Regions from separate parts of the Undibacterium sp. Di27W genome, predicted to be linked through region 1. Evidence: predicted binding sites of a transcription regulator. Region 1 holds the regulator's gene; the other holds the start of a gene.
The links. The regulator FliA, encoded in region 1, starts transcription of late flagellar genes. The targets are predictions, from matches to a motif close to CTAAAGTTTNNNNNNNNNNNGCCGNTA.

Region 1 (11,006 bases):
CTTCATTGCTTTGGGATCGGTGGCTGAAAATGGTGGCGTTGCGACTGTCAGCTTGCCCAGGTTATTAAAACCTATGCGGCCTATGGAATTGGTAGTAGCACCAGTACCTGCGATCAAGACACCGTCTACCGTGGCAAACACATCCCATTCTATGGTGGCTGGCGCAGTAGGTGGTGTGGCAGGATTCAAATTATCCACTTTCACAAAGAAAGACTGGACCACATGTGAATTACCCAGGCTATCAAACACGGCTATCGAGGTAGAACTATTGTAAGTCGTAGGATCAGTCGCACTGAAAACAGTCGGCGTAATGACAGGTGGAATGGCAACCGGGGTCTGTGTACCTGGCACCAGTTTGCGCGAATCCAGGTTCATCACGGCATTGATCAAGGTAGTCTGGGCTGGCGCTATATCAGATGTATTGATATTGATGGTGGAAGCTGCACCGGTGGACAATACCCCCGACGCGTTAGCCACATAACCAGTTAATTGCGCACCCTGCGCATTGACTATATTGCCCTGCTTGTCCAGCTGAAACTGACCATTGCGCGTGTACGTCACTGCACCATTGGTCGACATGCGGAAAAAGCCACCGCCATTGATGGCGATATCAAGGGGATTATTCGTCGTCGAAATATTACCCTGAGTGAATTGCTGCACCACGGCGGCGACTTTAGTACCAATACCTACCGTACCAGCAGAAGAACCGTTCAGTGAGTTGGCGTAGACGTCAGCAAACTGTGTTTGCCCTTGTTTGTAACCCACGGTGCTGGCATTGGAGATATTGTTACCGATAACATCCAGTGACTTGGAAGCCGCATTCAATCCACTCAATCCTTGTTGAAAACCCATGATATTTCTCCCTTACTTTTGTCTAGTTCATTAATGCTTGATTACTACAGGATTTGATACAGGATTACTCCAAGGATCAATAAATTTGCCTGACATCACTCATGCTGACATCACCCACATTGGCCAGGCTGAGTTTCAAGCCCTGTGAGCCTGAGGTGATGCTCGATACCACGCCAAATGCCAGACTGGTGGCATCGAGTTTTTTATCGCCAGAAGTCGCCGTCATTTCCACCTTATAGACGCCATTGGCAGCTGCAGCACCAGCATCAGTCTTGCCGTCCCAGGTCAGGGTGTTGACACCTTGCGGCAATGTACCAGCACTGAATTTCCTGACAACGAGGTTATTACTGTCGCGTATGACCACATCTACATTGCTGGCCGCTTGTGGTAATTCCACCCCGTAAATACCCTTACCATCGGTCATCGTCATGGTACTGCCGGGCGCAATCACGCCATGGCCTATCATGCTTGCAGCTTGCAGGTTTTGCCCGGTCTGGAAGCTGGCATTCAAGGCAGTCACCGTGGCATTGAGTTTGTCTATACCTGATACCGTCGATAACTGCGCCATCTGACTGGTTACCTGGGCGTTATCCATAGGGTTCAAAGGATCCTGATTCTTGAGCTGGGTTACCAGCAAGGTCATGAAACGATTTTGCGCATCCGCTGTTGAGGATGTCGCGGTTTTACTGGCATTCATGGTCGCCAGCAAGGCTGGGTCGACAGTATTACTTTGTACGCTGCTGGTAGCCATCATCTTTTCCTTCTAGAAAATATTATTGCCCTAAAGTCAAGGTTTTCAACAACATGGTTTTTGCTGCATTCATGACTTCGACATTGTTTTGGTAAGAGCGAGAAGCTGAAATCATATTCACCATTTCTTCCACCACATTCACATTTGGCATGGCGACATAGCCTTTTTCATCCGCCATCGGGTGCTTGGGGTCATACATCAGTTTAGGTGGTGCGCTATCTTCTACAACCTCATTTACCTTCACAGCAGTAGCAGCGGTGCCAGCAACAGGTACGGCGCTGAAAACCACTTGCTTGGCCTTGTAGGGTGTCCCGTCTGAACTGGTGACGCTATCGGCATTCGCCAGGTTACTGGTTACCACGTTCAAGCGCTGCGACTGCGCACTCATTGCTGAACCGGCAACATTGAAGACATTAAAGAGCGACATGATGATTATCCCTATGCTTAATTCAGTATTTATCCCTGTATCGCCGCCAACATGCCCTTGATCTGCATATTGATCAAAGTCAGGCTGGCCTCATAACGCAGGGCATTATCCGTAAACTGATTACGCTCCACATCCATATCCACGGTATTTCCATCGATACTGCCCTGCACTGTCGGCCGGTACTGCGCAGCTACACCAGCCACCGTACCTGGAGTATCGATGTGCTGGCTGGACGTTTTATTCAAGGTGGTGGGCGACTGATTCAGGTTCTGCCCCAGAGCATTGCTCAGGGCACTGGAAAAATTGATATCCTTGGCCTTGTAATTTGGCGTATCTGCATTGGCAATATTCGATGCCAGCAATTGCTGGCGTTGCCCCCGAACTGACAATGCAGCCTCATGAAACCGGAAAAATTCGTCTAATTTGCCAACCATCTTTATCTCCTCCGCCGCCAGGCCCTGGCCCATCAGGCACTCAAGGGTTTTCTATACCTTGCATCATATTCGCCGAGGCACAAGTTTGATCAGGCAAGCAGAAAGGGAAATACCCGCTTATTCACGCTTTCAAAAAAGCTGGCGAATCCTAGAATGGAGTGAAGTACAAACCCATCAGGAAACATGATGAAAGCCGCAAGAAAACTCAGCAAGTTACTGATTACCCTGTGCCTGACAGGCACGACAGGCTATAACCAGGCCGCTGTCGTGGGTACAGCGCAGGACCCAGCTCAGTTACGCCAGATAGCACTGGATTTTTTGACCACCCAGGCATCGGGTCAAAGCGGCGAAGTCCAGGTCACTGTGGGTGAAGTGGATAAACGGCTCAATTTGCAGGCTTGCGACAATCCCAGCCCTTATATGTTGCCGGGAAGCAAACCATGGGGTAAGGTCACCCTGGCGATACGTTGCACATCACCCGCCCCCTGGCTGGTCTATCTGCAAGCCAATGTACAAGTCACGGCTGATTATTATGTTGCAGCAAATGCATTGGTGCAGGGACAAGTTATCAGTCTGGCTGACTTGAGCAAGATCAAGGGTGATATCTCAAAATTACCTGCAGGTGTCATTACTGCACCAGAACAGGCCATTGGTAAAAGCATGCAGGTTTCCATCCCGTCTGGCAGTGTCATGCGCATGGATGCCTTGAAAAGCCCTGCCGTGGTGCAACAAGGCCAATCCGTGCGGGTCATCAGTTCCGGCCCTGGTTTCCAGGTAGCAACTGATGCTATTGCGCTCAATAATGCAGCAGATGGTCAAATTGCCAAGGCAAAAACCAATTCGGGACAGACTGTCAGTGGCATCGCAAAAAACGGTGGCATCATAGAAATAGTTTACTAATAGCAAGGTTTTAAGCTGACGGCATTAAGCAGATGCAATATTTTTTTACAGTAAGGTTAAAGTTTAAAATTACACGGCCGATAAACTGGATGTAGATGTTTGTAAGTCCCACACTAGAGGGTATCGCTGTGAAAATTGATGACGCATTGAATAAGACTGCGGGGCTACCAGTAAGCCCGCAACAGGCTCGCACGGAAAAACCCGCGGAAAACGCGGTACCCGCAGCGAATTCTTCGAAAGTACAGATTTCGACTCTGTCCACACAATTGCAAGCCTTGCAGAATACGCAAGCTGGCAGTGCCGTGTTTGAGACGAAGAAGGTGGAAGCAATCAAGCTGGCCATTTCCGAGGGGCGCTTTCAAGTGAACTCGGAAAAAGTCGCTGATGGGCTTCTGGAAACAGTTAAAGATTTGCTCAACGCCAGAAAACGCTAACATGAACACAAGAAGTTCCGGACACACCGCCATCGAACTATGCCTGCAAGAAGAAGTCAGCATGATGTCTTCGCTTGCCGATTTGCTCAAAAAAGAGCAAGCCGCATTGATAGAAAGCGACGTGATCCAGCTCAATGATTTTACCCAGAGCAAGGGACAACTTGTAGTCCAGATAACGGAACTTGAAAAAAAGCGCAATGCCTATTTGCAAGAATTAGGCTACAAAGCCGATATCGACGGCATGCAGGCCTATTTGCAAGCAGCAGATATGCAAAATAGCGCCCAGCATTGGGATGCGCTGTTACAACTAAGCTCGCAAGCCAAAGAAGACAATCGTGCCAATGGCTTATTGATCAATCGCAGATTGTCGCTAAACCAGGCGACTTTGAACTTGTTGCAGCAAAATACCAATCAGGCCGGGTCCATGTATGGCCCGAACGGCCAATCCACTGTCAAAAGTGTGCCAGGCAAGGGGTATATTGCCACTTAAGCCTCATCAAAGCGGTCAATTAAGTCTCTCGACCAGCCCAATTTTCCCAGATCTGTAGCGAGCGTCGGCGCTTGAAGAATTACACATGAACCTTGATCCCGCTCGCATTCAAGATCGTCGCCAACAAGTTCTTTATCACTAGGGATCTGGCGAGGTATCGGGTGCCGGTGTCACTACGGGCCGGGCAGCAGGCGCAGGCAATGATGTTGCCGCGGCAGCAGGTGCAATCGGCACTTCCACTACAGGTTCAGGCAACACTGCCAATATAGTCACCGACACGCGCCGGTTTCTGGCTCGCCCTTCAGGCGTGTCATTGTCACTCACTGGCAGTTTTGCCCCCTGCCCCACCGCGGTTACCCGGTTTTCATCCACGCCATTCTCGGTCAGCAGACGCGCCACCGTGCTGGCACGTACCGCAGATAATTCCCAGTTTGAAGGGAAGATGGGATTATTGATGGGCAGGTTATCCGTATATCCTTCTACCTGTATAGCATGGGTATCGATTTTAAGTACGCCTGCAATCGCTCTTAGTGCCTGTATGGAATCAATATTCAAGCGCGCATCACCCGGCGCAAACAAGAGGCTGGCATTGATTTCTATTGTAATGCCACGACTGGTCTGGGTCACCCTGACCTTACCTTCCCTGACCAGCGGTTCAAGTACGGTCAGGATATCCTTGGCCATGGTGGTCATTTGCGCACGCTCCTTGCGCAAGCCCTCGCTGCTGCGATTCTTGACCAAAGGCAGAGGATCAAGTTTGATTACTTGTTCATTTGGCGCATCCACCGGCTTGGGATTGATGGTCATGACCTTGCCAAAAGCCCCGGTCAGTGAATTCGACAACACCCGGTATTTACCCTCATTTAGCGAGGAAATGGCATACATGACAACAAAGAAGGCAAACAGCAAAGTAATAAAATCCGCATAAGAAACCAGCCATCGCTCATGGTTGTCCGGCTCTTCATGGTATTTTTTTCTCGCCATAGATAGTTTTTATATCTTCAATTCCGGTGATTGGTCAGTCTTTCTTCCACCACGCGTGGGCTATCGCCGAGGGCGATGCTATAAAAGATATCAGACAGCATTTCGCGACGTGTCACTTCACGACCTATGATTTCCTTGAGTTTATTACTGACAGGCAAGAACAGTAAGTTCGCCATGCCCACGCCATAGATAGTCGCAACAAAGGCAACCGCAATACCGCCACCCAGTTTGGAAGGATCGCTGAGGTTTTCCATCACATGGATCAAACCCAGGACGGCACCAAGTATCCCTATGGTGGGGGAATAGCCCCCCGCTGCTTCCCAGATCTTGGCGGCCTGGCGCTGTTCCATTTCATACAGAGATATATCGACATCCAGTATGTCCTTCAAGCGTATAGGGTCTATGCCATCGATGACCAGACGCAAGCCCTTGCCGATGAAAGGATCGGAAGAGGCATTCATATAGCGTTCCAGGCTAAGAAAGCCCTCGCGTCGTGCCACCACACTCCAGATCAGGGCATCTTCAACATTCTTTTTGCTGCTGTCAGGCGGCTCCGAAACTACCCAGCGCAACATGCGCACACCACGCCTGAACGTATTGAGGCGACTTTGCAGCAATACTGCCCCCAGGGTGCCAACAAAGACAATCACAAATGCGGCTGGCTGCACCAGCGATGACAAGCGCCCTCCTTCAATCAATTGACCGGACAGGATGCCAAATACCACCAGTATTAATCCAACTATGCTAGCCCAGTCCACGCCTTCTCCCTTAAGTAAGCCCTGAGCCTGGCGACTGCCTGACTATGTAATTGTGATATGCGTGATTCAGACACGCCCATGACGGCACCAATTTCTTTCAGATTCAGCTCTTGCTCATAGTACAAACCCATGAGCAATTTCTCTCGCTCGGGCAAGCTGTCTATCGCACCGATGACGGCATCCCGGAAATCGTCATTGAGCAAATCCTGCAAAGGGTCGCCAGACAAGTCTGAGCAATAGTGATCGAGAAAATGTTCCTTGGTATCGGAATCATGAAAGTCTTCGTAATACACGAGTTGATGCCCGCCACTGTCCGTCAGCAAGTCCTGGTATTCTTCCAGGCTCAGCTTGAGTGACTTGGCGACCTCGGTTTCCAGAGGTGGCCGCCCCAGCTTTTGCTGCAACACATTCATGGCATTTTCTATCTTGCGCATATTCTGGCGCACGCCCCGCGGCAACCAGTCACTGCTACGCAATTCATCCAGCATGGCACCCCGTATGCGTTGCACCGCATAGGTTTCAAATTGTGCGCCATGGGTATCTTCGTAACGGTTAACGGCGTCCAGCAGGCCTATCATACCGGCCTGCACGAGATCATCGACCTCCACGCTGGGAGGCAGGCGCGCCTTCAACTGGTAAGCAAGACGCTTGACCAGGGGCGCATGCTCCCTCAAAAGGAAGTTTTTATCTGATTTTCCGCTAGCGGTGTACATTTTTAATTAAATTCCAAGACCGACACCCAGCTCAGGTACTCCTTCTACACATAATGTGGAACGCGCAGTCTTTGCCAACTGCTCGGCCAGCCGTGAAAATGCCAATGAAGCAAGCGCCTTGGGGAAAGCATCAATCACAGAACGTCCCAAATGCGCCGCCTTTCTTACATGTTCATCTTCCGGCACATTACCAACATAATGCAATGGCACCGCCAGATACCGGCTGGCTGCCTGCGCCATATTTGTATAAATCAATCTTGCCTCTTTGTCCGATGCTCCTGAGACCAAGATACCATAACCACGCCTGCCCACTCTGTTGCTGACCCGTTTGATCAATCCATATGCTGCCTTGATCATGTCGGGATCTGCCGACACCTGTATCACCAGCTCACTGTCATCCAGCGTCGCCAGTGGAAAAGTGTCGTCACGATTGATATCGCTATCAACAATAACCAGGTCTGCACTATTGGCCACGGTGTCAAAAACCCTGGACAACTGGCGCGCACTTTCTGATGGCAACCAGGCGTGCCTGGCCAGCATCGTCACCGACAAGCCAGAAGCTACCAATTTGACGGCTTCCTTCATTGTACGCTGTTGTCTCGCTACATCCAATAAGGTCTGATCATGCCGGGCATTCAACCATGCACCTATACTGTTTTCTGAGGCACGCGCATCGACCATCAGGACCTGGCTACCCTGGCGTGCCAGTGACACGCCAAGATTGACCAGCATGCCACTTTTCTCATCTTCTCTCAATGCGGATAAAAAAGTAAACACTCTTGGTTTTGGTCCTGCCAGCATGCGGCGCAGGCCTTCTGCCTGATCAAAACTAGCCAAGGGACACCTCCTGACCTCTACGTCCAGCCACCTTGGCAACTGATGCAGCACCCGCCATTAGCAGTGGCAATTCTTCATCCAGATAGCGGAAAGCCGCCGTCTCACGCTTGAGTTTGAAGGCACGGTCTATCAAATATAATTTGTTGGCAATATGCAGATCTTCGGGCACACGCTGGCCACTGGCCACGTAGTACACCATGAGCTTTTGGCGTATCGCAATATCAAGTGCGCCACCTATGGTGGCTGCTTCATCGAGCTTGGTAAAAATACAACCAGCCAGTCCATTACCCTGATAGGCACGCACCACTTCGCTCAAAGTTTCACCCGTCGATGTCGCATTCAGGCATAACAAACGTTTTACCGGAGTGTCTGTTCCAGACAACATTGCCACCTGCTCGGTGACCATCTTATCGCGCTGGCTAACACCGACAGTATCGATCAATACTGTATGTTTGTTCTTGAGCTCGGACAAGGCAATGCGCAAGTCTGCCTCATCCTTGACGGCATGCACCATCACGCCCAGGATTTTGCCGTAGATACGCAATTGTTCAAAACCGCCGATACGATAGCCATCAGTCGTGATCAGTGCCAGCTTGGATGGGCCATGACGCATGACGCAACGCGCAGCCAGCTTTGCAGTGGTCGTGGTTTTGCCAACGCCGGTAGGACCAACCAGGGCATACACCCCTCCCTTTTCCAGCATTTCATTTTCATTATTAATGGTCGACAGATTGCGGACCAGGACATTCTTGATCCATTCCAGGCCATCTTCAGGCTTGTCTGCTTCTGGCAGTTTTTCGACCAGATAGCGAGACAGGCTGGCGCTAAAGCCGGTGGCCAGCAATTCTCGCAGGATTTCTGCTTTTTGCGGATGGCGTTTCTGAGTCTGGGTCCAGGAGATTTCTGCCAATTGCGATTCCAGCATGCTGCGCATGGAGCGAATTTCAGACATGACATCATTGAGCTCATTGGCGCTCACTGGAGCTTCAATCTCGCTGCCGAAAACGCTGGCGCTTTTTTGTGGCTTGAAGACTGGCACGTCGATAGGACGTTCCAGCGCTCTTTCCACTGGCCTGTGCAAAGAGCTGGACTGTTCAGTTTGAAAACGTGGTGCAAAGCGAGGCACTTCAGGCACAGAGGCCTGTTCACCATGATCTGGTGCGATGGCACTGATGGCTTCATCTGCCATCGCCAGAATCTCCACCTTGCCGCCCACATTGCGATTCGACAGGATCACGGCATCTGCCCCCAAAGCATCACGCAACATGCGCAAAGCTTCGCGAGAAGTATTCGCGGTAAATTTTCTGACGTTCATGATTGACCTCCGACCAGACTGGTGACTCTAATTGTTTTTGTTTCGGGTACTTCTGCGTGTGACAAGACTTTCAACTGCGGTAAATTACGGCGCAAGAAACGCGACAGTAAGGCGCGTAGTGGTGCTGGCACCAGCAATACAGGTGTCAAACCCATTTGTTCCTGATGTTCAGCGGCAGCCTGGGTTTGGCTGGCCAGGGTGTCAGCCAGCCCAGGCTCTATGCCTGAACCATCTGCACCACTGGTTTGCAGCGCCTGCATCAATAAGCGTTCAAGGCGGTTGTCCAGTGTCATGACCGTCATCTCATTGCCGGTTGGGTAGATTTGCTGCACGATGGCACGGCCCAGGGCTATCCTGACTTGCGCCGTCAACTCATTGGCATCCTGGGTATGCATGGCTTGTTCAGACAAGGTTTCTATGATGGTGCGCATATCACGGATATGCACGCCCTCAACGAGCAGGTTCTGCAAGACTTTCTGCAGCGTCGACAAGGGCATGGATTTTGGCACCAGTTCTTCCACCATTTTTGGCATGTCTTTGGCCAGGTGATCCATGAGCAGTTGCACTTCCTGGCGGCCCAGCAATTCAGCAGCATGGCTGGTGATCAGATGATTCAGATGGGTAGCAATGACGGTACCGGAGTCCACCACGGTGTAGCCCATGGCTTGTGCCTGCTCACGTATGGCCGCCTCTATCCATACTGCTGGCAAGCCAAAAGCCGGATCATTGGTCACGGCACCAGGCAGATTACCCGTGACCATGCCAGGATTGATCGCCAGATACTGCCCACTCAAGGCTTCACCAGCACCGACCTCCACCCCTTTCAACGTAATCCGATACGCCGAGGGTTTCAATTCCAGATTGTCGCGAATATGCACGGGAGGCGAGAGGAAACCAACTTCCTGGGCAAACTTTTTACGTATGCCTTTAATGCGGCGCAAGAGCTCACCACCCTGGTTTTTATCCACCAGCGGGATCAGGCGATAACCGACTTCCAGGCCCAGGGTATCGACAGGCAAAATGTCTTGCCAGGTTGCCTCTTCCATTTCCTGGGGAGCCGCAGTAGGTGCTGTTTCCACTTTGGCATCCGCGGCAGGTGCTGTCTCATTGCGCTTGGTCAGCATATAGCCACCACCACAAAGCACCGCTGCCAGCAAGATAAAAGCAATATGTGGCATGCCAGGTATCAAGCCCATGCCGCCGATGATACCGCCGGTAATCAGCATGACCTGGGGCTTGGCGAACAACTGCCCTATCAACTGCCCGCTGATATCCTGATCGCTGGCGACGCGCGAAACCACGACACCGGCTGCGGTAGAGATAATCAGGGAAGGAATTTGCGCAACCAGGCCATCACCAATCGCCAGCAGCGTATAGTTTTTCAGGGCCGTAGCAAAATCCAGATCATGCTGGACCATACCCACTACCAGGCCACCGACAATATTGATGACGGTCACCATGATGCCCGCCACTGCATCACCACGTACATATTTACTGGCACCGTCCATGGCACCATAGAATTCAGCTTCTTGTGCGACTTCGGTACGACGACGGCGTGCTTCCTGCTCTGCAATCAGACCTGCATTCAAATCGGCATCAATCGCCATTTGCTTGCCTGGCATCGCATCCAGGGCAAAACGTGCACCCACCTCGGCAATACGGCCTGCACCCTTGGTGACGACGGTAAAGTTAATGATGGTCAAAATCACGAAGACCACGATACCAACGGTGTAATTACCACCAATCAAAAAATGGCCGAAGGCTTCAATCACTTTACCGGCAGCGTCCGGGCCAGTGTGGCCCTCAGTCAAGACCACGCGCGTAGAGGCCACGTTCAAGGACAGCCGCAGCATGGTACTGACCAGCAGCACAGTTGGAAACACCATGAAATCCAGCGGCTTGATGGTGTACAAACTGGTCAGCAAGACGATAATCGCAATCGCGATATTGAAACTGAAAAATACATCCAGAATAAATGCTGGCAAGGGCAATATCATCATCGCCAGCATCAGGATGATGAGGAAAGGAGCCGCCAGCGCCCTGCCGTTGAGGCCATTCATCCAGGCAGGTAAGGTAAGGCTATTCATGCTTGTGCTCCTGCAGGATTATTT
Region 2 (11,006 bases), on a different contig from region 1:
CAAGTCTTGAGTACGCTGCTCCAACATGGCCTGAGTAATGACCAATTCACCAATCAAATTGATCAGTTGATCTACTTTTTCTATGCCGACCCGTATGGTAGAGGATTCCTGGGAAGCAGTAGGCTTCTCCACTTTTTTCTCGGCAAGCGGCGCTGCCTTTTCTGGAATAACAATGTCCGCCACTTTTTCAGAAGCGGTTTCTGACTTGTTTTCCTCAGGCGGAAACATGGCGTCCAGGGGTTCAAAGAAACCATAACCCAGGTCATCGTCGCTAGGCTGCGCTTTACTGGCGGGTAAGTTGGCGATTTGCTCTTCTGTTATTTTCAGTGTGTCAGGATTCAGAATAAAAGAACAAATCGAAATAATGTCATCTTTGCTTTCATTCGTCCGCAAAGCCAGGACTACATTGCTGCCATTATTATCCAGTCTGGATATGGAGCCGAGCAATCCCAGCTCCGACATGATCGCAGCGGCGTCTGATTCAGAAACATCGGGCAATTCAATTTTGAAAGCCGTTTTATAGACTACATCTGCATCATCAAATTCTGGACTGCGGCTGGCAAAACTGGCCGTGGGAGCAGCAATGGGCACTGCATCCTGCGACAGTGATTGCAGCAACATCCTGACATCAGCAACTGCATCCTGATCTACAGGCGTACCTAACTTATGCCCGTCAAGCTGCATCTTCAAAATATCTTTAGCGATGAGGAAAGCATCTACATGCTCTGCAGTCAGCGCCATTTCACCCTTGCGTATCTTATCAAGCAGTGACTCCAGTATATGAGTCACTTCCGTCATATCTGTCAGGCCAAAGGTCGACGCGCCCCCCTTGATGGAGTGAGCGGCACGAAAAATGGCATTCAAATCCTCAGGATCTGGTGAAGAGATATCGACGGCAAGTAACAATTTTTCCTTCTCGGCAAGAAGCTCTTCCGCCTCGTCGAAAAAAACCTGGAAAAACTGACTCATGTCAATCGTCATTATTAAACTCCGTGATTTACATTTGTTTGCCCAGACTTCAGGCCATTAATTCAGCCAATCACTTTTTTCACTACTTCAGTCAGTTTTTGCGGATCAAAAGGCTTCACCAGCCAGCCATTGGCGCCAGCAGCCCGACCTTTTGCCTTCATATCGTCGCTAGATTCGGTTGTCAGCATCAAGATAGGCACTCGAGCATATGAGGGCAATCCACGTAGAGACTTGATCAGCGTCAGGCCGTCCATGCGTGGCATATTTTGATCGGTCAATACCAGATCAACGACCTGATTGCGTGCTTTTTCCAGTCCATCCTGGCCATCAACTGCTTCAATCACCTGATATCCTGCGGCTTTCAAACTGAATGCCACCATCTGCCTCAAGGAGCCAGAATCATCCACAGCTAAAATTGTCTTGGCCATAATTACTCCGTTATACGAATTGTAGGCAGCTTCTGCAAACCACCACTTGATTTAAAATAACTCGATGTCACCACTATCCAGATGCTTCTGATGCACAGCTTTATGTAACAAATTTTTCAGGTCCGCACTTTGCTTCTCCAGACGGACGGTAGTCTCACGCAACAAGGCCGTCAACTCATCTGATTCACCGTCGTGCTCAATATCATTGCCTACCACTCCCAAAGTCCCCAAGACTTCCCGCAAACCTTCGCATCGCTGCAGGGTTCTTGAAATCAACTGACTGGTCAAATCCTGAAATTGCAAGCTGGTCACGGCTGAACTGATATGCCTGGCAATATCTTCCTGTATTACCTTGAGACGCAATACGCTTTCATCAGAAACACCACCGGAACTAACGATTAAATTGATTTCTTCCTGCTCACTCGAAATGGCTGCATGCAGGGCCATAAAGCTGACTCCCAGCTTTTCTATTGCCTCGCCCAAGAGTATGGTTGTTTGCGCAAGGTCGGTCTCAACCTCCAGCAAATGTGCATTTCCATGATCAGACACACCTGATAAAAGTTGCTTAACCTGAGAACCCAACAGTTTCTTTTTGGACATCTTAAGCATCCTATCTATGCATTTTGACTTAATGATGCTACGTCTTGCTACCGTCAAGGCTTGACTGAAATTTCCGCACTTGAGTCAGACTGATTTGCAACTTCAATAGAGCCACCATCCTGCGACGCAGATTCCTCCGCTTTTTTATTCATGACGATGATGCTGATCCTGCGATTGATGGGATTCAAGGGATCCTGCTTATCAAACAATACAGAAGAAGATAGACCAACTACGCGCAAAACCTTGGTTTCATCCATACCACCATAAATCAATTCTCGTCTGGAAGCATTGGCACGGTCAGCCGACAATTCCCAATTGCTATAACCGCGCTCTCCACTACCGTAGGGTGAAGCATCGGTATGGCCTGACAAACTGATGCGATTCGGCACATCATTCAAAGCCTTACCTATCTCATGCAAAATTTCTCTGGTATAGGGCTGCAAATCTGCCTTGGCCGAGGCAAACATAGGGCGATTTTGCTCATCGACCATTTGAATACGCAAACCATCTGTGGTGATATCCAGCAACAACTGTTTCTTATACTGCTTCAAGGTTGGGTTAGACTCTATCGCTGCCTCAATCTTGGTCTTCAGGCCCTTCAAGCGTTCTGCTTCGACTTTTGCCAGGGCTGCTTCAGCCGCTTGCAAATTGTAGGTTTTTTTCTGAGCATCTATCTCACCCTTGCGATTTTGCCCCTCACGTGCGCTGAGGTCCTTACCACCGCCCTTGATAACACTGGAACTATCACCACTACCGTCACCACCCGCCATTGCCACCTTCAACGGGGTTTGAAAATATTCGGCGATACCATTCAAATTACCCTTGGCAGTCGAACCCAGCAACCACATCAACAAGAAAAACGCCATCATTGCAGTCACAAAATCGGCATAAGCGATCTTCCAGGCACCACCATGATGGCCACCAGCCACCTTCTTGATGCGCTTGACGATAATCGGTCTTAGTTCTTCGCTTGCCATCACCAATCCAGTTTTTATTATTTAGATTTAGATTGCTTAATATGTTCTTCCAACTCTGAGAACGTAGGCCTCTCGGTTGAATACAATACCTTGCGGCCAAACTCCACCGCCAAAGCCGGTGCATAACCATTCAAACTGGCCAGCAAGGTCACCTTGATACATTGAAATGTTTTGGACGATTCATCAAGTTGCTGCTCCATCAAACCCGCCAGAGGGCCAACAAAACCGTAGGCCAGCAAAATACCAAGGAAAGTACCCACCAGCGCATGCGCAATCAAAATCCCCAATTCAGAAGGTGGAATACCTACTGACTCCATGGTGTGCACCACCCCCATCACGGCAGCCACAATACCAAAGGCTGGCAAGCCATCACCCAGTTTGGCAATAAAATGGGCGGGCACGGCACCTTCGTGGTGATGTGTCTCCAGCTCATTGTCCATTAAATTCTCGATTTGAAAGGCATCCATATTTCCCGACACCATCAGACGTAAATAATCCCCTATAAACTCCATCATATGATGATCGTGGACAATTGCAGGATATTTACTAAAAAGCGGGCTTTCTTCAGGCTTTTCAATATCGCCCTCGATAGACATCAAGCCTTCTTTGCGCACCTTGGTCAGGACGTCGAACAGCATGGTCATGAGCTCCATATACAATGACTTTGTATATTTGGAACCTTTCAGCACGCTAGGAAGCGCCTTCATTGTCGACTTCAAGGTTTTAGCATTGTTACCAACCAGAGAAGCACCAAGTGCGGCGCCACCTATCATCAACAATTCCAGGGGCTGAAACAATACCGCCAAATGCCCGCCGGACATGACGAAGCCACCAAAGACTGAGCCCAACACGACGATATAGCCGACGATAACTAACACGAGCTTTTACTCCTTAGAGAGGATTTTTTATAATATCGACTACACTACCTCAGACCTGAAACATTCACCAGAAATGGAAGGTTAAATATTGCTTCAGGAATACATTTCACTATGATCATTATATGCGCCAGATATACAGATCGGGGTCATTCAGATTGCTTTTTATAATTAAATCCGCTTCGACACCGGGCACTTTAAATTCATAACTCATGAAAATCGCACCTGGCCTCATTTCAGATCTGACCTTTTCCCACAGTCCTGGCATAGCCACCGGAGACAGGTAAGCAAAAACCACATCAAAATCAGCAAAATCCAACTCCAAATAATCTTTTAAGTAAAACCGCAGCTTCTTACTTAATACCGCAGCCCTGAGCCAACTTACCAGCCAGGGGATGGGCGCCACCTCAACGCCAAAGAATGATTGTTCAGGTCGCATTTTTGCCAGGCTGATAGATACCCCTCCAAAACCACTGCCGATATCAATAAAGCGCAAATCATTGCGAGCAGGTAGTTGCTCAAGAATACACGGCAACAAACTGGATTTGGAAGGAAAATATGGGACTTGGGTGCGGTAAGTTGACCAAAACAACAATACCAACAATAAAAAGATGGACAAACTGAAACCCGGGTGCAACTGGAATACCAGAGAGGCGACAACCGCAAAAGGGAAAGTAAATTGTATTAGCCACCACCACCAACTCATGCCCAGCAAGAAACTGAGAGTTGCAGCGATGCCCGCATGGACAGCAAGCAGGAAATAGGGAGAGAGTAAGCTACCGAACTGCCACCTGTCGGCGGCATATAGCAAATAAGAAAGGACAAAAGCGAGTAACTGTAAGCTAAGCGCGAGAAATACTGGCGAAGAAAAAACTCCGTTAGCCGGGAGGAGCTTGCCTTTGCGGGTTTTTGACGCTACTACCTCCAAGGCTCCTCCTGAATTTTAAGCCACCATCTCCAACGCGGCCTCCGCATCTTTTGCTTTTTTTGTTTTACCTGCCCGTGATGGGACGTGGCATAAACCACAAGCATAATCATCATGCAAATCCAGGCTATGCGCAACAAATTGCCCGCTGCATTTGCAACATTTTGCAAAACTGAGCATTTTACCCTCAAAGAAGCGCACCAGAGTCCAAGCCCTTGTCAGTGACAATACGGGCTCATCCCCAATTGGCACCGGCACCTGCTCAAGATACAGACGATATGCCTTGATGATGGCCTCAATACCCTCCACGCCAGCATGTTCACGCAAATATTTATGGATATTCATGAACAGGGAAGAATGAATATTTGGCTGCCAGGTAATAAACCAGTCCGTAGAAAAAGGCAGCATGCCTTTTGGCGGCGATACACCCTTCAATTCCTTGTAGATCTTCAGCAGGCGCTCACGCGACAAGGAAGTCTCGGATTCCAGCAATTGCAACCTGGCGCCCAGATTGACCAATTCAATTGCCAATTGAATTTCGTGTGCTTCGTTTACTACGCTTTTGCTTGCCATGATTATTCCCCATCCACCTTGATTGAAATGCTCGACAAATTAATGAATTTCTTCGACTGGTTGACCAGCCATCAAAATCGCAGCATGGGAATGCGCAAGAGCACGTTCCTTGTTGTAATTTGTCAACATACACAAAATGGAACTATCTTCGAAGCGGAAGCGCGCCAACATCATATTGGAGCCAGCCAATTTCAAAATTTGGGCATTATTCAGACCCTCAATCAGGTCAGCAATTTCTTTACCAATACCCAAACGGAAAATAGCGGTCGCTTTATCAGCGCGAATCATTTGTTGTGCCAACATCAAATAACTCAAATTGGCATCCCGAATCTCGGCCATCATATCGTTCTGCGTCATTTTCTCACCCTCCAGTTTGTTATCAGTGGCATGTTTGCATTGCCAGTGAGATACATTGTGCAGGCTGGTGAAAAGCCGCTGTATAAGCGAGATTCCGTATTTAAACCAAGAATAAAACGAAGGCATGCCGTAGGAAAATATCCTACAGGCACAATTAGATATCTACAAAATAAGATTTCGTAGAAAACAGATTTTTATTTTTTCGGATCAGCAAAATTAGCCAATTCAAAAAACATCAATAAAAACAATAACTTAAGCAAAAGAAGGACTTTTACTTCATCGTCTCATAATCATTAACGGCAGCACTTTAGAAAACTTTAGGGAATATTTAAAAATATTTTCGATTTATTTTCATACCCATCTAACGGCAACAAATTGTGAAAACTTTAGGGTTGAGATCAAAAAAAACTCAAAAAAAATCACCCGTTTGCAACAGGTGATCCTTTTTGAGTCTTCTAAATTACTACTAAAGCAATTAATTATTATGTTTATTGCATCTCATGAATTTCCAAAAACACAATATTTACCATTATTTCCTACACCGTCGTGCGCCAAATACATTTATCTTTGATTTGTTTATCCAAGCCGGACAACAATGCTTCATGCTCATCCATCTCTTCAGCTGTTGCCATTAAAACTGCAATTTCTCCAACCGGCATATCAAACGCAACGACTTCCTGCACTTTAGGCGCGTCATCCTCTTCAATGTCGATCTCAAAGCTATTTTGTCCACGCGACATTGCCAGAAAAACATCTGCCAGCAATTCAGCATCCAGCAAAGCGCCATGCAATTTGCGGTGCGAGTTTGAAATTTCATAGCGGGTACAAAGTGCATCCAGTGAGTTTCGCTTTCCAGGATGCAATTCCTTTGCCTGGACCAGTGTATCTACAATACTGGGGCAATATTCAGTCAGCGCTGACAAATTCAGGCGCGCAAGCTCAGCATTCAGGAAACCAACGTCAAAGGGTGCATTATGGATAATGATTTCCGCATCCTTAACATAGGCGCAGAATTCCTCGGCTACTTCGGCAAACTTGGGCTTATCACTTAAGAACTCAGTAGTTAAGCCGTGGACTGCCAGCGCACCCTCTTCTGAATCACGCTCAGGATTAATGTAGCGATGAAAGTTATTGCCAGTCAGTTTACGGTTAATTAATTCTACACAACCAATTTCTATGATGCGGTCACCATTGCGCGCATTCAAACCTGTGGTTTCGGTATCGAGGACTAGCTGTCTACGCATATTTAATATTCCTATAAGACGATAATGCCTAATTTAATCAAAAACCCAGCGTAGGGAAATGCAAGAGCCAGGTTTGTCCTGGCAAAACCGGCTCTGCATGCCAACGCCTGCAGCAAATAACAAATCCTTACCGATAGAAACATAAGGCAAGCGCTCGCGCTGCCAGAAAGGTATCTTCAGGGATTGATAATGCCCCTTCATATCGCGGGTAGAACGATTTTCAGCCAACTTCAATCGCTCCCCTCCCCGGCGCAGATGCAAGACTAGTGTCTGTGATTGTAGCCATGACGCATCGAGACCATGTTCACTCTGGTCAAAATACAGGCTACCAGCGAATTCTGGGAAATGGATACTATCCTGCCCTTGCCATGCAAATTCCTGCAAGCAATTTTCTTCTGCGATCTCCGCTTTTTGTGCGGACAGGTAGACGACGTTTTGATAGCGATGTATGGCAATGGTGTCATGCTGAACAGTAATTCGAGCATCTTCACGGCCATCAAACAGCTGACTTTGCATTTCTTTCAGTCGTGAGGTCGTCGGCATGCGCACACCAGCCCTGGCAAACCAGTAACGGAACAAATTATCTCTACGCGCAGGACTCAGTGTACGCATGGCAGCAATTGCCAGCCCTGTCTCATGCGAGCAGCTATTGAAATCCTGTTCAGCAACTTCCAGCAGCAAATCTTGCGCCGCCTGAAAATGTGTGGCAGAACGGGCGATACGTTCTGAGTAACCCGGCGACAAACCCTCAAGTATTGGCATGACACTATGACGTAGCGCATTGCGCAGATAGCGTTGATCAGTATTTGACTCGTCCTCTATATAGCGCAAGCCCTGCTGGCGTGCATAGGCTTCCAGTGTTGTCCGCTTTTCTGACAATAATGGCCGTCCCAGCATGACTTTGTCATGACCAAACAAATTGGGGGCACGATGGCAAACATCCATACCAGACATGCCAGCTACGCCGCTACCGCGGAGTAATTGCAGTAACAGGGTTTCGGCCTGGTCATCCTGATGATGGGCAGTCAGTATTAACGGGGTGCCAGCATCTTCCGACATCCGCCCCAATGCCTGGTAGCGCCCCTTGCGTGCAGACGCCTCCACGCCATCACCGCTATCACGGGCAACGTGAATACGTTCAGCATGAAAATGAATGCCACTGGCGACGCAAATAGCCTGGCAATGAACTAACCAGTCATCAGCGTGAGGACTTAAGCCGTGATGTATATGAAAAGCATGCAGTGAAATTTGGGCGCGGCGGCAGTATTTGACCGCCAGATCAAGTAAAACCGTGGAATCCAAACCGCCGCTAAAGCCTACTGCGAGGCCATTTTGCAAATTGCTGTCACAGAAATCCGCAATAATGGCATCGAGTTTTTTTGAGAATTTTTGCTCAAGACTGGAGCAATGTTGATCTGACCTCATTCAGCAAGTTTCGTTTCCTTAAACTTACCATAGCTGAGTAATTTTTCATGACGGGCAGCCAGCAAGTCCTTGGTTTTTACGCCCTGAAATTGACGCAGGGTATCTGCCAGTGCACGTTTGACCAAAGCACACATCTGCTTGGGATCCCTATGAGCACCACCCAGAGGTTCATTGATGATCTTGTCGATCAAACCCATGGCTTTCAGTCTATGGGCAGTCAAACCCAGCGCTTCTGCTGCATCGGATGCACGGTCAGAAGTCTTCCACAGGATGGAGGCGCAACCTTCTGGTGAAATCACGGAGTAAGTTGCGTATTGCAACATCAATACCGCGTCGCCAACTGCCAGTGCCAATGCGCCACCGGAGCCACCTTCACCAATAATGGTGGTGATCAGTGGAACTTTGAGTTCTGCCATGACATACAGATTGTGGCCAATGGCTTCAGACTGACCGCGCTCTTCTGCATCTATGCCAGGCCAGGCACCGGTAGTATCCACAAAGGTAAATACAGGAATATCGAATTTCTCGGCCAGCTTCATCAGGCGCATGGCCTTACGATAGCCTTCTGGCTTGGGCATGCCGAAATTACGCAAAGCGCGCTCTTTAGTATCGCGACCTTTTTGATGGCCCATGACCATACACGCCTGCCCATTAAACCTGGCCAGACCACCAACGATGGATTGGTCATCAGAAAAACTGCGGTCACCATGTAACTCATGGAAATCAGTAAACATCTGATTGATATAGTCCATGGTATATGGACGCTGGGGATGGCGGGAAATCTGCGACACTTGCCATGGGGTCAACTTGGCGTAAATATCCTTCGTTAACATCTGGCTTTTCTTCGACAGTCTATCTATTTCTTCAGAAATATCGACTGCCGAATCATCCTGAACAAAACGCAATTCTTCTATTTTTGTTTCCAGCTCTGCAATTGATTGTTCAAAATTTAAAAATGTCGTTTTAGTCATCGTGCCTCCTTAACATCACACGAGTTGATAAAAAAATCCAATTTCATTCTGGCGCGGGCGCAATGTTTAATTGAATAATGTGTCGCTATGCTAAGCGTGCAAACAAACCATTTAGATGATTTTTTTGCAAAATTCGTATGCTTTTGTGGGACAATTTGTCCTGACGGACCAGATTAGATATCAAAACTATCCTCGCTGTCCAGTGTTCCCCGCTATTGGCTTGCATCAGAGCAATAAAAATTAGTATGTAAGTACTAGTTTTATGGTGGCCCATCTTTACAAAATTTTTTTATCCCTCATTCACGGAGCACCACAGTTTCATTCAAAACTGAAAAATATAGTGAAGGTAAAATGCTGTTTGTTTGTCAAACACCCATAGTCGGCAACTTATTTGATAAGATGGCGCTTTGCTTAATAGCCAGTATAACATTGCTGCTTACATGTTCTGCCAAACTCCTATAAATCCAAGACCGAACACCATGCGCCACATTTTAAAGAATGTACTTACTCTCTCCAGTTTGTCCCTGCTGTTGATGTCTGCCTATGTGCGCGCAGATGAAGCCGCCGATGTTGGCAAATTACTCAGGGCTGGCCAGGTAAATGAAGCCATGCAGAAAGTGGATACCGCTTTGGCGCAACGGCCCAAGGATGCCCAGATGCGCTTCCTCAAGGGGCTGATATTGACGGAACAGAACAAGTCGGCAGAAGCCATCACTGTCTTCTCGAAATTAACTGACGACTATCCTGAGCTGCCTGAGCCTTATAATAATCTGGCCGTCTTGTACGCATCTTCCGGTCAATATGACAAGGCGCGTGCCGCGCTGGAAATGGCTATCAGGACCAACCCTACTTATGGCACTGCCCACGAAAATCTGGGTGACGTGTATGCCAAACTGGCAAGCCAGGCCTATGACAAGGCCTTGCAACTCGACTCCAACAATAATACCGCCAAGCTGAAGCTGACCCTGGTTAAGAACCTGGTTGGCAACACCACGGGTGGCACCAACCCCAAAACTGCTGTAGCAGCAGCGACAGCACCTGCGGCTTCCGCAGCTAAAGCCAGCGCAAGCACAGTCGCAATGGCAAAACCTGAACCGGAAACTGTCAAACCAGAACCCAAGGCCAAGCCTGCGCCTGTTGCTGCCACTACCGACAAAGCCGAAGAAGACGTGCTGAAGGCAGTGGAAAACTGGGCCAAGGCCTGGAGTAGCAAAGACACCAACACTTATCTGGCTCATTACGCAAAAGATTTCCAGACGCCAAAAGGTGAGCCTTATAAAGCCTGGGCAGAAGAACGCCGTAACCGCATAGAAGGCAAAGGCCGCATTAACGTCAAAATTGAATCTGCCAAGATTGATGTCGACGGCAACACTGCCACTGTCAAGTTCAGGCAAATTTATACGTCCGACCAGTTGACCGCCAATAGCCGCAAGACCTTGCACATGGTGAAGCAGGATGGCAAATGGCAGATCAAACAGGAGCGCGCGGGTAGCTAATGTTTTTCGCAGTCAATTCTGGTGCTCCGGCTGCTGGTAAAGCCGGAAAATCGCGCATTTTTGCTATTCTTGCATTGTCATGTCTGGCGTATGGCTACTCTCCTGCCATCGTCACGGCCAAGTCACGCCCCAACAAAGTCGCGCCCGCTGAGATCAATCCCAATGC

Region 2: the regulator FliA is predicted to act here: its motif matches at 3,886-3,912, upstream of motA (flagellar motor stator protein MotA).

Annotation. Positions count from the first base shown of each region.
Region 1 covers NZ_JBMPOS010000005.1:308,954-319,959, forward strand. Annotated here, with positions in the region: gene flgE (flagellar hook protein FlgE) at 1-852, opposite strand, end outside; gene ACO0LF_RS12990 (flagellar hook assembly protein FlgD) at 929-1,606, opposite strand; gene flgC (flagellar basal body rod protein FlgC) at 1,626-2,030, opposite strand; gene flgB (flagellar basal body rod protein FlgB) at 2,060-2,464, opposite strand; gene flgA (flagellar basal body P-ring formation chaperone FlgA) at 2,648-3,364, shown strand; gene flgM (flagellar biosynthesis anti-sigma factor FlgM) at 3,493-3,798, shown strand; gene ACO0LF_RS13015 (flagella synthesis protein FlgN) at 3,800-4,288, shown strand; gene motD (flagellar motor protein MotD) at 4,427-5,272, opposite strand; gene ACO0LF_RS13025 (flagellar motor protein) at 5,290-6,030, opposite strand; gene ACO0LF_RS13030 (RNA polymerase sigma factor FliA) at 6,012-6,743, opposite strand; gene ACO0LF_RS13035 (MinD/ParA family ATP-binding protein) at 6,750-7,580, opposite strand; gene flhF (flagellar biosynthesis protein FlhF) at 7,573-8,895, opposite strand; gene flhA (flagellar biosynthesis protein FlhA) at 8,892-10,982, opposite strand; gene flhB (flagellar biosynthesis protein FlhB) at 10,979-11,006, opposite strand, start outside.
Region 2 covers NZ_JBMPOS010000001.1:754,354-765,359, reverse strand. Annotated here, with positions in the region: gene cheA (chemotaxis protein CheA) at 1-981, opposite strand, end outside; gene ACO0LF_RS03410 (response regulator) at 1,032-1,397, opposite strand; gene ACO0LF_RS03405 (chemotaxis protein) at 1,449-1,997, opposite strand; gene motB (flagellar motor protein MotB) at 2,051-2,974, opposite strand; gene motA (flagellar motor stator protein MotA) at 2,992-3,852, opposite strand; gene ACO0LF_RS03390 (SAM-dependent methyltransferase) at 3,971-4,777, opposite strand; gene flhC (flagellar transcriptional regulator FlhC) at 4,793-5,347, opposite strand; gene flhD (flagellar transcriptional regulator FlhD) at 5,387-5,704, opposite strand; gene dnaQ (DNA polymerase III subunit epsilon) at 6,241-6,948, opposite strand; gene tilS (tRNA lysidine(34) synthetase TilS) at 6,982-8,373, opposite strand; gene ACO0LF_RS03365 (acetyl-CoA carboxylase carboxyltransferase subunit alpha) at 8,370-9,344, opposite strand; gene ACO0LF_RS03360 (L,D-transpeptidase Cds6 family protein) at 9,824-10,840, shown strand; gene ACO0LF_RS03355 (L,D-transpeptidase family protein) at 10,840-11,006, shown strand, end outside.